4 regions of the Pseudomonas sp. GW823-FHT01D03 genome follow, and region 1 is predicted to be linked to each of the others. Evidence: predicted binding sites of a transcription regulator. Region 1 holds the regulator's gene; each other region holds the start of a gene.
The links. Region 1 encodes sigma-54, which starts transcription at its own class of promoters, with help from an activator protein. Its sites were predicted from a motif close to ANTGGCATNNANNTTGCTNT; they were not measured.
Positions count from the first base shown of each region.

Region 2: AC1RBR_RS09185 (CmpA/NrtA family ABC transporter substrate-binding protein) is a predicted target of sigma-54. The motif match lies at 1,497-1,516, and genes of this name have one in related genera.
Region 3: flgB (flagellar basal body rod protein FlgB) is a predicted target of sigma-54. The motif match lies at 1,603-1,622, and genes of this name have one in related genera.
Region 4: glnK (P-II family nitrogen regulator) is a predicted target of sigma-54. The motif match lies at 1,247-1,266, and genes of this name have one in related genera.

Region 1 is NZ_JBXAKK010000001.1:1,050,350-1,053,555, forward strand. Features, by position in the region: gene ptsN (PTS IIA-like nitrogen regulatory protein PtsN) at 1-440, opposite strand, end outside; gene hpf (ribosome hibernation-promoting factor, HPF/YfiA family) at 453-761, opposite strand; gene AC1RBR_RS04520 (RNA polymerase factor sigma-54) at 835-2,328, opposite strand; gene lptB (LPS export ABC transporter ATP-binding protein) at 2,516-3,206, opposite strand, start outside.
Region 2 is NZ_JBXAKK010000001.1:2,049,866-2,053,071, forward strand. Features, by position in the region: gene AC1RBR_RS09180 (ANTAR domain-containing response regulator) at 1-155, opposite strand, end outside; gene AC1RBR_RS09185 (CmpA/NrtA family ABC transporter substrate-binding protein) at 171-1,382, opposite strand; gene AC1RBR_RS09190 (quinone-dependent dihydroorotate dehydrogenase) at 1,605-2,624, shown strand; gene rmf (ribosome modulation factor) at 2,892-3,107, opposite strand.
Region 3 is NZ_JBXAKK010000001.1:4,538,746-4,541,951, reverse strand. Features, by position in the region: gene AC1RBR_RS20005 (chemotaxis protein CheV) at 1-498, shown strand, start outside; gene cheR (protein-glutamate O-methyltransferase CheR) at 545-1,372, shown strand; gene flgB (flagellar basal body rod protein FlgB) at 1,663-2,070, shown strand; gene flgC (flagellar basal body rod protein FlgC) at 2,074-2,517, shown strand; gene flgD (flagellar hook assembly protein FlgD) at 2,533-3,206, shown strand, end outside.
Region 4 is NZ_JBXAKK010000001.1:5,895,673-5,898,878, reverse strand. Features, by position in the region: gene AC1RBR_RS26275 (YifB family Mg chelatase-like AAA ATPase) at 1-30, opposite strand, end outside; gene AC1RBR_RS26270 (accessory factor UbiK family protein) at 794-1,054, opposite strand; gene glnK (P-II family nitrogen regulator) at 1,468-1,806, shown strand; gene AC1RBR_RS26260 (ammonium transporter) at 1,843-3,180, shown strand.

The sequences.
Region 1 (3,206 bases):
ACGACCTGATACAAGGCTTCGTTGCTCGGTGCGCTGCGCAGTTTTTCGCGCACTTCCTTGCGATCGAGCATGCTGGCGATCTGGCGCAGTAATTCCAGGTGGGCATCGGTGGCCGCTTCCGGGACCAGCAGAACAAACAGCAGGTCGACCGGTGCGCCGTCGATGGCATCGAAATCGATGGGGGCATCAAGGTGCATGAGCGCGCTGATAGGCGATACGCAGCCTTTGAGACGACAGTGGGGAATGGCGATACCGTTGCCGAAACCGGTGGAACCGAGTTTCTCACGGGCTACCAGGCTCTCGAAAACATCCTGCATGGCCAGATCCGGCACTTCTTTATGGATGAGGTTGGCAATCTGTTCGAGGGCTTTCTTTTTACTGCCGCCCGGCACGTTCACCAGGGAACGGCCGGGGGTCAGGATACTTTCAAGTCGGATCATGGGTTGGGGGTGTTAACGACCGGTTGCGCCCTGAAGGAGGCTCTGGGTCTTTTCCTTATGCTTTTTGAGTTGGCGATCCAGCTTGTCGGTCAGTGAGTCGATCGCAGCGTACATGTCGGTATCTTCTGCGTTGGCGACCACTTCGCTGCCGGGTATATGCAAGGTGGCTTCGATTTTCTGCTTGAGCTTTTCGACACACATCGTGACCTGCACGTTGGTGATCTTGTCGAAATGGCGCTCCAATCGTTCGAGTTTCTCGTTGATGTAGGTGCGCAGAGGTTCGGTCACTTCCAGTTGGTGTCCACTGATGTTGACTTGCATACAGCTTCTCCTTCGTTGCCAGTGCATAAAGCGGCAGGCTGAAGAGCCTGCCACTGGAACGCTGTAACGTGGCTTACATCAACCGCTTGCGTTCGCTCGAAGGCGCGATCCCGAGGGATTCGCGGTACTTGGCGACGGTGCGGCGAGCCACCTGAATGCCTTGTGCCTCCAGTAAACCAGCGATCTTGCTGTCACTCAACGGCTTTTTCTGATTTTCCGCCGCAACCAGTTTTTTGATGATCGCGCGGATCGCCGTGGACGAGCATTCGCCGCCTTCGGAGGTGCTGACGTGGCTGGAGAAAAAGTATTTCAGTTCATAAATACCGCGCGGGGTATGCATGAATTTCTGCGTGGTGACCCGGGAAATCGTCGATTCGTGCATGCCGACCGCCTCGGCGATGTCATGCAGGACCAACGGCTTCATGGCTTCATCGCCGTATTCCAGGAAGCCGCGCTGATGCTCGACAATCTGGGTGGCCACTTTCATCAGGGTTTCGTTGCGGCTTTGCAGGCTTTTGATGAACCAGCGCGCCTCTTGGAGCTGATTGCGCATGAAGGTGTTGTCGGCACTGGTGTCGGCGCGACGGACGAAACCGGCGTACTGCGCGTTGACCCGCAGACGGGGCACCGACTCTTGGTTCAGCTCAACCAGCCAGCGCTCGTTGTCCTTGCGCACAATAACGTCGGGCACCACGTACTCGGCTTCGGTCGATTCGATCTGCGAGCCCGGGCGCGGATTGAGGCTCTGCACCAGTTCGATGACTTGGCGCAGTTCATCTTCCTTGAGCTTCATGCGCCGCATCAGCTGGCTGTAGTCGCGACTCCCCAGCAGATCAATGTAATCGCTGACCAGCCGTTTGGCTTCGTTGAGCCACGGGGTCTTGGCCGGGAGCTGACGCAGTTGCAGCAGCAGGCATTCGCCAAGGTTGCGCGCGCCGATGCCGGCGGGTTCAAACTGCTGGATGCGATGCAGAACGGCTTCGATCTCGTCCAGCTCGATGTCGAGCTCCGGATCAAAGGCGTCGAGAATTTCTTCGAGGGTTTCGTCGAGGTAGCCCTGATTGTTGATGCAATCGATCAGGGTCACGGCGATCAGGCGGTCGGTGTCGGACATCGGCGCCAGATTCAATTGCCACAGCAGATGGCTTTGCAGGCTTTCCCCGGCGGAGGTGCGGGTGGTGAAGTCCCACTCGTCGTCATCGCTGCTGGGCAGGCTGCTGGCGCTGGTCTGGTAGACATCTTCCCAGGCGGTATCAACGGGCAGTTCGTTAGGAATGCGCTCGTTCCATTCGCCATCTTCCAGGTTGTCCACCGTCGGGGCGGCTTCCTGATAGGACGGTTCCTGAATGTCGGTGTTGGGTTTTTGTTCGGCGTTGTCGGCCAAAGGATCGGTATTGTCGAAGTCGTCGCCTTCTTCCTGGCGTTCGAGCATCGGATTGGATTCCAGGGCCTCCTGGATTTCCTGTTGCAGGTCCAGGGTCGACAATTGGAGCAGGCGGATGGCCTGTTGCAGCTGCGGTGTCATCGTCAGCTGCTGGCCCATTCTCAAGACTAGCGATGGTTTCATGGCAGGGGCTTAACACCTTATTCGCCGGCGCGCATGCGCCATCCACTACAGGGCGCCGGAGCGCCAAACTTAAGCAAATTATATGCCTGAAACTGTCGTGTTTGCCTAGAGCGCTGTAACAATAAAAGCGTTTTAAATCCTGCTTGAATCGATACAGCGCCCGGGCGGCTCACCGGGCACTATTCGCTTAGAGGCGGAACTCGTGGCCCAGGTACACTTCCTTCACCAGATCGTTGGCGAGGATGGTCGCCGCATCGCCTTCCGCGATCAGTTGACCGTCGTTGACGATGTAGGCGGTCTCGCAGATATCCAGGGTCTCACGCACGTTGTGGTCGGTGATCAGGACACCGATGCCCTTGGCCTTGAGGTGGTGGATGATCTGCTTGATGTCGCCGACCGAGATCGGGTCGACACCGGCGAACGGTTCGTCGAGCAGGATGAATTTCGGTGCGGTCGCCAGGGCGCGGGCGATTTCCACCCGGCGGCGTTCACCACCGGACAGGCTCATGCCGAGGTTGTCGCGGATGTGGCTGATGTGGAACTCCTGCAACAGGCTTTCCAGTTCCTTGCGACGACCGGCCTTGTCGAGTTCCGCGCGGGTTTCGAGGATGGCCATGATGTTATCGGCCACCGACAGTTTGCGGAAAATCGACGCTTCCTGCGGCAGATAGCCGATACCGGCCTTGGCACGGCCGTGCATCGGCTGATGGCTGACGTCCAGATCATCGATCAGCACGCGACCCTGATCGGCCTGCACCAGGCCGACGATCATGTAGAAGCAGGTGGTCTTGCCCGCGCCGTTCGGGCCGAGCAGGCCAACGATCTGGCCGCTGTCGATCGACAGGCTGACGTCGCGCACAACCTGGCGGCTTTTATAG
Region 2 (3,206 bases), 1.0 Mb from region 1:
ATCAGAATCACGTCCGGGCGCACCGTTTCGACGCGCGCCGGCAGATCGATGGTCAGGCCGGATTCATCGATGACCTCGAAACCGGCCTCGGTCAGCGCGGCTTTCAGGCGGCCGACTTTTTTCGCGGTGTCGTTGATCAGCAGAATGCGCAGCATATTGGCGGTCTCCTGTCAGCGGCGGGCGAGAAGGGGGGCGCTGTCGCTCAGGGCGTGCAACTTGAAGCTGCGGGCGTAACCAGCCGGATCGCTGCCGTCCCAGACTTTGCCATCGAGCAACTGGCTGCTGCGCATCTCCTTGCCCCACGCGGCGACACCGACGGCGGTGGCTGCTTCGCGGTAAATGTCCAGTTGCTGAACCTGGCGGGCCACCGCGAGGTAGTCGGGATCCTCGCGTAACAGGCCCCAACGGCGGAATTGGGTCATGAACCACATGCCGTCGGACAGGTACGGCAGATTCACCTCGCCGTTGCCGTGAAAGCGCAAGGCGTGCGGGTCCTGCCAGCGATTGCCAAGGCCATCGGCGTAATCACCGAGAAAACGCGGTTCGATGCAGGACAGCGGGGCGTCGAGGTATTCCGGGGCGCTCAGCAACTGCGCGGTGCTGCGGCGGTTTTCCGGGTTTTGCTCGATGAAGCGGCTGGCCTCGAGGATCGCCATCACCAGCGCCCGTGCGGTGTTGGGGTATTGCTCGACGAACGCGCGGGTGCAGCCAAGGACTTTTTCCGGGTGGTCAGGCCAGATGCTCTGGCTGGTAGCGAGGGTGAACCCCAGATCCTGTTGCACGGCGCTGGCCGCCCACGGCTCACCGACGCAGAAGCCATCGATGCGCCCGGCTTGCAGGTGAGCGACCATTTGCGGCGGCGGTACCACTACGCTGTCAACGTCCTGCAATGGATGAATGCCCTGACTCGCCAGCCAGTAATACAGCCACATCGCATGGGTGCCGGTGGGAAAGGTCTGGGCGAAGGTCAGTTTTGCGCGGGTTTGGTGCGCCTGCCGATCGAGTGCTTCAGGACTGGTCACGCCCAGTTGCTGCAAACCGTGAGACAGGTTGAGGCTCTGGCCGTTCTGGTTCAGGCCCATCAGCACCGCCATGTCGCTCGGCGCCACGCCACCGATGCCCAGGTGCACCGCGTAAATCAGCCCGTACAGGCTGTGGGCGACATCCAGTTCACCGCTGACCAGTTTGTCGCGCAAGGTCGCCCAGGACGCCTGGCGCTTGAGGTTGATCGTCAGGCCGTAGGGCTGGGCGAAGCCCTGTGTCGCGGCCACGACTACCGAAGCGCAATCGCTCAGGGCCATGAAGCCGAGGTTGATCACGCTTTTTTCCGGAGCATCACTGCCGTTGACCCAGGCCAGCGGCCCGACGGACGAATCACTCATATAAAGCCACCCTCAAAAAAAACGCCGTCCCAGGCTTTGCTAAGGCAAAACCTCCGAACGACGCCATTGTCCGTGCCCGCACGCCGCCATTGGCCTGTGGGCTGATACCCTGAAAGTGCAAGGCATATGCCAGTCAGGCTGATTTACCTGTGTGCCTCGCGCCGGGGGACGTTGCCCGGCTATAATCGCCGCCTCTTTTCGCCGCCCGAGTCATCGCCGCCCATGTACACCCTGGCCCGTCAGCTGTTGTTCAAACTTTCCCCGGAAACCTCCCACGATCTGTCGCTGGATCTGATCGGCGCGGGTGGGCGTTTGGGCCTCAACGGCATGCTGTGCAAGAAGCCGGCGAATGTGCCGGTGACGGTCATGGGCCTGGACTTCCCGAACCCGGTGGGTCTGGCGGCCGGTCTGGACAAGAACGGCGCGGCCATCGACGGTTTCTCGCAACTGGGTTTCGGTTTCGTCGAAATCGGCACCGTGACCCCGCGTCCGCAGCCGGGCAACCCGAAACCACGGATCTTCCGTCTGCCGGAAGCCGAGGCGATCATCAATCGCATGGGCTTCAACAACCTCGGTGTGGATAACCTGCTGGCGCGGGTCGCGGCGGCCAAATACAAGGGCGTGCTGGGGATCAACATCGGCAAGAACTTCGACACCCCGGTCGAGCGCGCGGTGGACGACTATCTGATTTGCCTGGACAAGGTGTATGCCCACGCCAGCTATGTCACGGTCAATGTCAGCTCGCCGAACACCCCGGGCCTGCGCAGTCTGCAGTTCGGTGATTCGCTCAAGCAGTTGCTGGCGGATCTGGCCACGCGCCGCGCCGAACTGGCCCTGCGTCACGGCAAGCACGTACCGCTGGCGATCAAGATCGCTCCGGACATGACCGACGAAGAAACGGCGCAGGTGGCTCAGGCGCTGATCGAAACCGGGATGGACGCAGTGATTGCCACCAACACCACCCTGAGTCGCGTCGGCGTCGAAGGCATGGAGCACGGTGACGAGGCGGGCGGTCTGTCCGGCGCTCCGGTGCGTGACAAGAGCACGCATACCGTGAAGGTGTTGGCGGCTGAGCTGGGTGGTCGGTTGCCGATCATTGCGGCCGGTGGCATCACCGAAGGCAAGCATGCGGCCGAGAAGATCACGGCGGGGGCGAGTCTGGTGCAGATTTACTCGGGCTTCATCTATAAGGGCCCGGCGTTGATTCGTGAATCGGTCGACGCGATCGCCGCGCTGCGCTGAGGTTTTCTGAGGGCTTTTGTGGCGAGGGAGCTTGCTCCCGCTGGGTTGCGAAGCAGCCCCAAGTTTGTCAGGTATAGCGAGGATTCAGGATTTACGACTGCTGCGCAGCCGAGCGGGAGCAAGCTCCCTCGCCACAGGGGATTGCATTTGCAGGCATAAAAAAGGGCTCCTCGAAGGAGCCCCTGGGCCGTAGCCCGCCGTCCGGGAAGGACGTGCATGGTAAGTCGCTAGAAATTCAGATTGTCGTGTTGCAATAAGTGCCCTGTGTCAGCCGACGGCGTGAAGTTCGTTGAGTCTGTGGATTCCCGCAGTGCCGGTCATACCGTCCCAGTTGTCGCCGCGTCCTTCTCGCCAGCCGTTGATCCAGGCTTGACGTACCGACGGTAGAGTAAATGGGCAAAGCTCGCGGGATTTGCCACCAACGCCATATTGATATCCGCGCAAAAATGCTCTTTCCAACGGATCACGCTTAAGTCTTCTCATAGGGTGTTTCCCTCACTTGTTGACTGTTTTCGTCGCGTTGACCTCAATCGAGGTCTGGCAGAAAAACTCTGCCGTTGGGCGGCTCGCTGCCGGCGTGGC
Region 3 (3,206 bases), 3.5 Mb from region 1:
ATCATCGATGTCGAGAAGGTGCTGGCGGAAGTGGCGCCGACGCCTGAGGCGATTTCGGTCGGTGTGGTCGATGTCGAAACCCAGAGCAAGGCGTTGTCGCTGCGGGTGCTGACGGTCGATGACTCGTCGGTGGCGCGCAAGCAGGTCACGCGTTGCCTGCAGACGATCGGGGTCGAAGTGGTGGCGCTGAACGACGGCAAGCAGGCGCTGGATTACCTGCGCAAGCTGGTCGAAGAGGGCAAGAAGCCGGAAGAAGAGTTCCTGATGATGATTTCCGACATCGAGATGCCGGAGATGGACGGGTACACCCTGACGGCGGAGATCCGCAGCGACCCGCGCATGCAAAAGCTTCATATCATCCTGCATACTTCGTTGTCGGGGGTATTCAATCAGGCGATGGTCAAGAAAGTCGGTGCCGATGACTTCCTGGCCAAATTCCGTCCTGATGACCTGGCATCCCGGGTAGTCGACCGGATCAAAGCAGCAGATATCAGCTAGGGGCCTTTTGTCCCTGGCGGTCAACACGATTTAAGAGGCGGCATCATTGTCTACGGGTAATTTGGATTTCGAACAATTCCGGGTCTTCCTGGAAAAAGCCTGTGGCATTTTGCTCGGTGAAAACAAGCAGTACCTGGTCTCGAGCCGTCTCAACAAACTGATGGAGCAGCAAGGCATCAAGTCCCTGGGTGAGCTGGTACAGCGCATCCAGACCCAGCCGCGCAGCGGTTTGCGCGAGCAGGTGGTCGATGCCATGACGACCAACGAAACCCTTTGGTTTCGGGACACCTATCCGTTTGAAGTCTTGAAGAACAAGGTGCTGCCCGAGGCGATCAAGGCCAGTCCCAACCAGCGTCTGCGGATCTGGTCGGCGGCGTGCTCGTCGGGTCAGGAACCGTATTCGCTGTCGATGTCGATCGATGAGTTCGAGCGCAGCAACCTCGGTCAGTTGAAGATGGGCGTGCAGATTGTTGCCACGGACTTGTCCGGCAGCATGCTGACCAACTGCAAGACCGGCGAGTACGACAGCCTGGCGATCGGCCGCGGTTTGTCCGCCGATCGTCTGCAGCGCTACTTCGATCCGAAAGGGCCGGGGCGTTGGGTGATCAAGGCGCCGATCAAGAACCGGGTGGAATTCCGTTCGTTCAACCTGCTCGACAGTTACGCGAGTCTGGGCAAGTTCGACATCGTGTTCTGCCGCAACGTGCTGATCTACTTCTCCGCCGAGGTGAAGAAAGACATCCTGTTGCGCATTCACAGCACGCTGAAGCCGGGTGGGTACCTGTTCCTTGGCGCGTCCGAAGCGCTGAACGGTTTGCCGGATCATTACCAGATGGTCCAGTGCAGCCCGGGGATCATTTACCAGGCGAAGTGATTGCATCGGCAATACGAAAAAACGGCAGGCCCGCAAAGGCCTGCCGTTTTTTTGTGCCTGAATTATCTCCCTCACACACCACAAATCCCCTGTGGGAGCGGGCTTGTCCGGTGTCGGTGGGAGGGGGCAAGCGGCAGAAAAGCGGCATCTGGCGGAAACCGTTTGCCGCTTTTCTGGCATTGCCGCTTTGCCGACTCCTCGCAAAGCCCCGGTTTACGGGGGTTGTTCTGTTTGGCACGGCGCTTGCTAAAGCTCAGTTACGAAAAACCGGTCACCCGAAGGTTCCCGACATGAGCATCAGCTTCGATAAAGCGCTCGGCATTCACGAAAAGGCATTGGGCTTCCGCGCCCAGCGTGCCGAAGTGTTGGCCAACAACATCGCCAACGCCGATACCCCGAACTACAAGGCTCGGGATCTGGACTTCTCCAAAGTGCTTGAAGCACAGACCCAGAAGAACGCCAACGGCACCATCGCCCTGAACATGACCAACAGCCGTCACATCGAAGCTGAAGGCCTGGGCAATGGCGACGAGTCGCTGATGTATCGCACGCCGATGCAGCCTTCGATCGACCAGAACACCGTGGACGCTCAGCTTGAGCAGTCGAACTACGCGGAAAACGCGGTCGGCTTCCAGGCCAGCTTCACCCTGCTCAACAGCAAATTCAAAGGGCTGGTGTCAGCCCTGCGCGGAGAGTAATCCATGTCCCTGTCCAGCGTTTTCAACATTGCCGGCAGCGGCATGAGCGCACAAACCACGCGTCTGAACACCGTGGCTTCGAACATCGCCAACGCCGAAACAGTCTCGTCGAGCATCGACCAGACCTACCGCGCCCGTCACCCGGTGTTCGCCACCATGTTCCAGGGCGGCCAGAACACTGGCAGCAACTCGCTGTTCCAGAGCCAGGACGCCGCAGGGCAGGGCGTGCAGGTACTCGGCGTGGTCGAAGACCAGAGCAACCTCGAAGCGCGTTACGAGCCGAACCATCCGGCCGCTGACGCCAAAGGCTACGTCTACTACCCGAACGTCAACGTGGTGGAAGAAATGGCTGACATGATTTCCGCGAGCCGTTCGTTCCAGACCAACGCCGAAATGATGAACACCGCCAAAACCATGATGCAGAAGGTACTGACCCTCGGTCAGTGATAAGGGGCGACTGCCATGAGTGTTTCCGATACCACCAGCAGCCTGAGCATGAATGACATCCTGGCGAACTCCTCGAAGAAAACGAGCAGTTCGACCACCGGCGGCATTGCTTCGGCCACCAACAGCACCACCGGCGGCCAGGCACTGGGCAAGGATGCGTTTCTGCAACTGCTGGTCACCCAGCTGAAAAACCAGAACCCGCTCGATCCGCAGGACAACAGTGCCTTCGTAGCACAGTTGGCGCAGTTCAGCAGCCTTGAGGGCATCACCACCCTCAACAGCACCGTCAGTTCGCTGGCCGGCAACTATAGCTCCTCGCAAGCCCTGCAGGCGTCGTCGCTGGTTGGCCGCAACGTGATCGTGCAGACCAACACCGTGCAATTGGACGACCCGAGCAAAGGCATGACCGGTTCGGTCACCGTGCCGTCGTCGATTGCCGGTGGCACCGTCAGCATTACCGACAGCAGCGGCACGGTGGTTCGCACCATCGATCTGGGCAGTCGCGCCGCAGGCAGCGCAAGCTTCACCTGGGACGGCAAGGACAAGGACGGCAATCTGGTCAAGACCGGTACCTATACCGTCAAAGCCAACGCCTCGATCAATGGCACCGCGACCGACCTGGCGACCTACCTGCCAGCCACGGTCAACAGCGTGACCATCAGCCAGACCGGTGGCGAGCTGATGCTCAA
Region 4 (3,206 bases), 4.8 Mb from region 1:
GGCGCGACTGTGGACGATGGAGAGGGACATGGTCGTTCCTTGAGCTGAATCGGGGAGCCGCTTCCTGCGGGTTTTTGAAGGTTAGTTGGGGAAGGGCGATCAGGCGGGGGCGAACTTTCACTGGATGTTGCGGGAAAGTGGTCAACAAATTTCGAGGCGAAAAAAAACCGCCTTGAGGAGACGGTTTTCATTTTGCAGGCTTCGGTGAGGCCTAGGCCTGCGTATCCTTTGCGGACACACTCACGTGCGGTCAGATTATGCATGTTTGCTCATTGGCGCAAGTATCAGATGGGCTTGAAAGGGGGCAACGGTCCTGTTGCTAGCGCCTCCTAACGACTTGATACAAGTTGTTTAAATCGCTTTCTAAGGGCGGTCATAAAATCCGCAATGACGATGCCCACTCATGAAGTATTCGCGAAGTGTGGCCGGGAGCGTAAAGACTTCATGTTCCTCGACACGGTGTGAGACCCGTGCCGGTGCTGTATTCGGGGAACCCACACCCGGCCGCCTTAGCGGACATACTCACGTGTAGTCCCGAAGGTGTTCGTACGCCGGAAAGTGCATCGGAGGTTTGGCCCCACGCAAGAAGGGCCAAAGTATGTCTAAGTTTCTTAAACATATGTGGCGCCTCGTCAGAATCGCGTTATGGGCTTTTCGCCTGTACGAGTTTCTGCGAGACCGTTGGAAAATTCGTTGTAGAGGATTGATCTGACGGAAACCGCTCCTGCCTCGGGAGGAGCGGTTTAATTTCTTTTCGCAAACTTCAAGGCATCTTGGCTCAGGGTCTGCAGTCTTACTCGGCCGGCGGTGTCAGCTTCGCTTCCAGCTCTGCGACTTTCGCCTCAAGGCTTTCGAGGCGGGCGCGGGTACGCGCCAACACAACCATCTGGCTATCAAACTCTTCACGGCTGACCAGGTCGAGTTTGCTGAACGCACTCTGCAGCAGCATCTTGAACTGGCTTTCGATTTCGGCTTTCGGCAGCGGGGTGTCGCCGCTGAACAGGCGGGAGGCGGTGCCGCTCAGGGCGTCGAGGAAGTCTTTGGGCGCGAGCATGGGAAGTGTCCTGTAAACAATGGCCGGCAGTGTATCACGCAGTGTCTATAGTCAATCTCGCAGGCAGGGATGCACGCTTTTCGCGCAGGCGGACGGACGGCAGCGCACCGTTGTTGTGCGTAACCGTCCGGCGTTTTTCGGGCAAACGCCTGTGGCAGCGGCCAAGGGATTGAAATCAGTGGAATTTGGCGAGATGGCAAGCTTTCTGCTTAGTCGATAGTGACCCATGCACTGATGCAGTCGCTGTGACGAATGCAGTGCGGCAGGCGGAGCGGGGAGTTTCGTCGGCAGCGGTTAGCTGGCGTCAGTCGGGCAGGTAAGGCCGACGATGCGTTACAAAGCCAGGCACTGCGCTTAGACTTGAGTCGGGTTTGTTTTCCTGGGGCAAGTCCACCAATTCGGGAGAGAGTTTCATGAAGCTAGTCACTGCCATCATCAAGCCGTTCAAGTTGGACGACGTGCGCGAGTCGCTGTCCGAAATCGGCGTGCAGGGCATTACCGTTACTGAAGTCAAAGGCTTCGGCCGGCAGAAGGGTCACACCGAGCTGTATCGCGGCGCGGAATATGTGGTCGATTTTCTGCCCAAGGTGAAAATCGACGTGGCCATCGACGACAAGGATCTGGATCGGGTTATCGAGGCGATAACCAAGGCTGCCAACACCGGCAAGATCGGTGACGGCAAGATCTTCGTGGTCAATCTGGAACAGGCGATCCGCATCCGTACCGGCGAAACCGATACCGACGCGATTTAAGCCGCCACAAACCCCAACGCCCCAGGAGAAAACAATATGACTCTGCGTAAATTCGCAGGGCTAGGAGCCCTGTTGTCCATCGTAATGCCCGGCCTTGCAATGGCGGCAGACGAAGTGGCGGCCCCGGTCCTCAATTCCGGCGACACCGCCTGGATGCTCACCTCGACAGCCCTCGTGCTGTTCATGACCATCCCGGGCCTGGCGCTGTTTTACGGCGGCATGGTTCGCTCGAAAAACATTCTTTCCGTGATGATGCAGTGCTTCGCCATTACCGGTCTGATCAGCATCCTGTGGGTCATTTATGGCTACAGCATTGCGTTCGACACCACCGGCATGGAGCAGGGCGTCGTCAACTTCAACTCGTTCTTCGGCGGCATGGGCAAGGCATTCCTCGCCGGTGTCACGCCTTCGAGCCTGACCGGCCCTGCGGCGCTGTTCCCTGAGGCGGTGTTCATCACCTTCCAGATGACCTTCGCGATCATCACCCCGGCGCTGATCGTCGGTGCATTCGCCGAGCGGATGAAGTTCTCCGCGATGCTGATCTTCATGGGCATCTGGTTCACCCTCGTCTATGCACCGATCGCGCACATGGTCTGGTCCGGTAACGGCGGCCTGATGTGGGACTGGGGCGTACTCGACTTCGCGGGCGGCACCGTGGTGCACATCAACGCCGGTGTGGCCGGTCTGATTGCCTGCCTGGTATTGGGCAAGCGCAAAGGCTTCCCGACCACCCCGATGGCTCCGCACAACCTTGGTTACACCCTGATGGGCGCGGCGATGCTGTGGGTCGGCTGGTTCGGCTTCAACGCCGGTTCCGCTGCTGCGGCCAATGGCACCGCCGGTATGGCGATGCTGGTCACTCAGATTGCTACCGCTGCGGCTGCACTGGGCTGGATGTTTGCCGAGTGGATCACCCACGGCAAGCCAAGTGCACTGGGCATCGCCTCGGGTGTGGTAGCCGGTCTGGTGGCAATCACCCCGGCTGCTGGCACCGTGGGCCCGATGGGCGCACTGGTGATCGGTCTGGCAGCGGGCGTGGTGTGCTTCTTCTGCGCCACCACCCTGAAACGCAAACTCGGTTATGACGACTCTCTGGACGCATTCGGCGTACACGGTATCGGCGGTATCCTCGGTGCGATCCTCACCGGTGTGTTCGCTGCACCTTCGCTGGGTGGCTTCGGCACCGTCACCGACATCGCCGCTCAAGTATGGATTCAGTGCAAAGGCGTCGGCTTCACGGTGATCTACACCGCGATCGTCACCTTCATCATCCTCAAGGTCCTGGACGCCGTGATGGGTCTGCGCGTGACCGAGGAAGAAGAGTCGGTGGGTCTGGATCTGGCACAACACAACGAACGCGGCTACAACCTGTAAGTACGCGCATTAAAAACTTGCCCGGT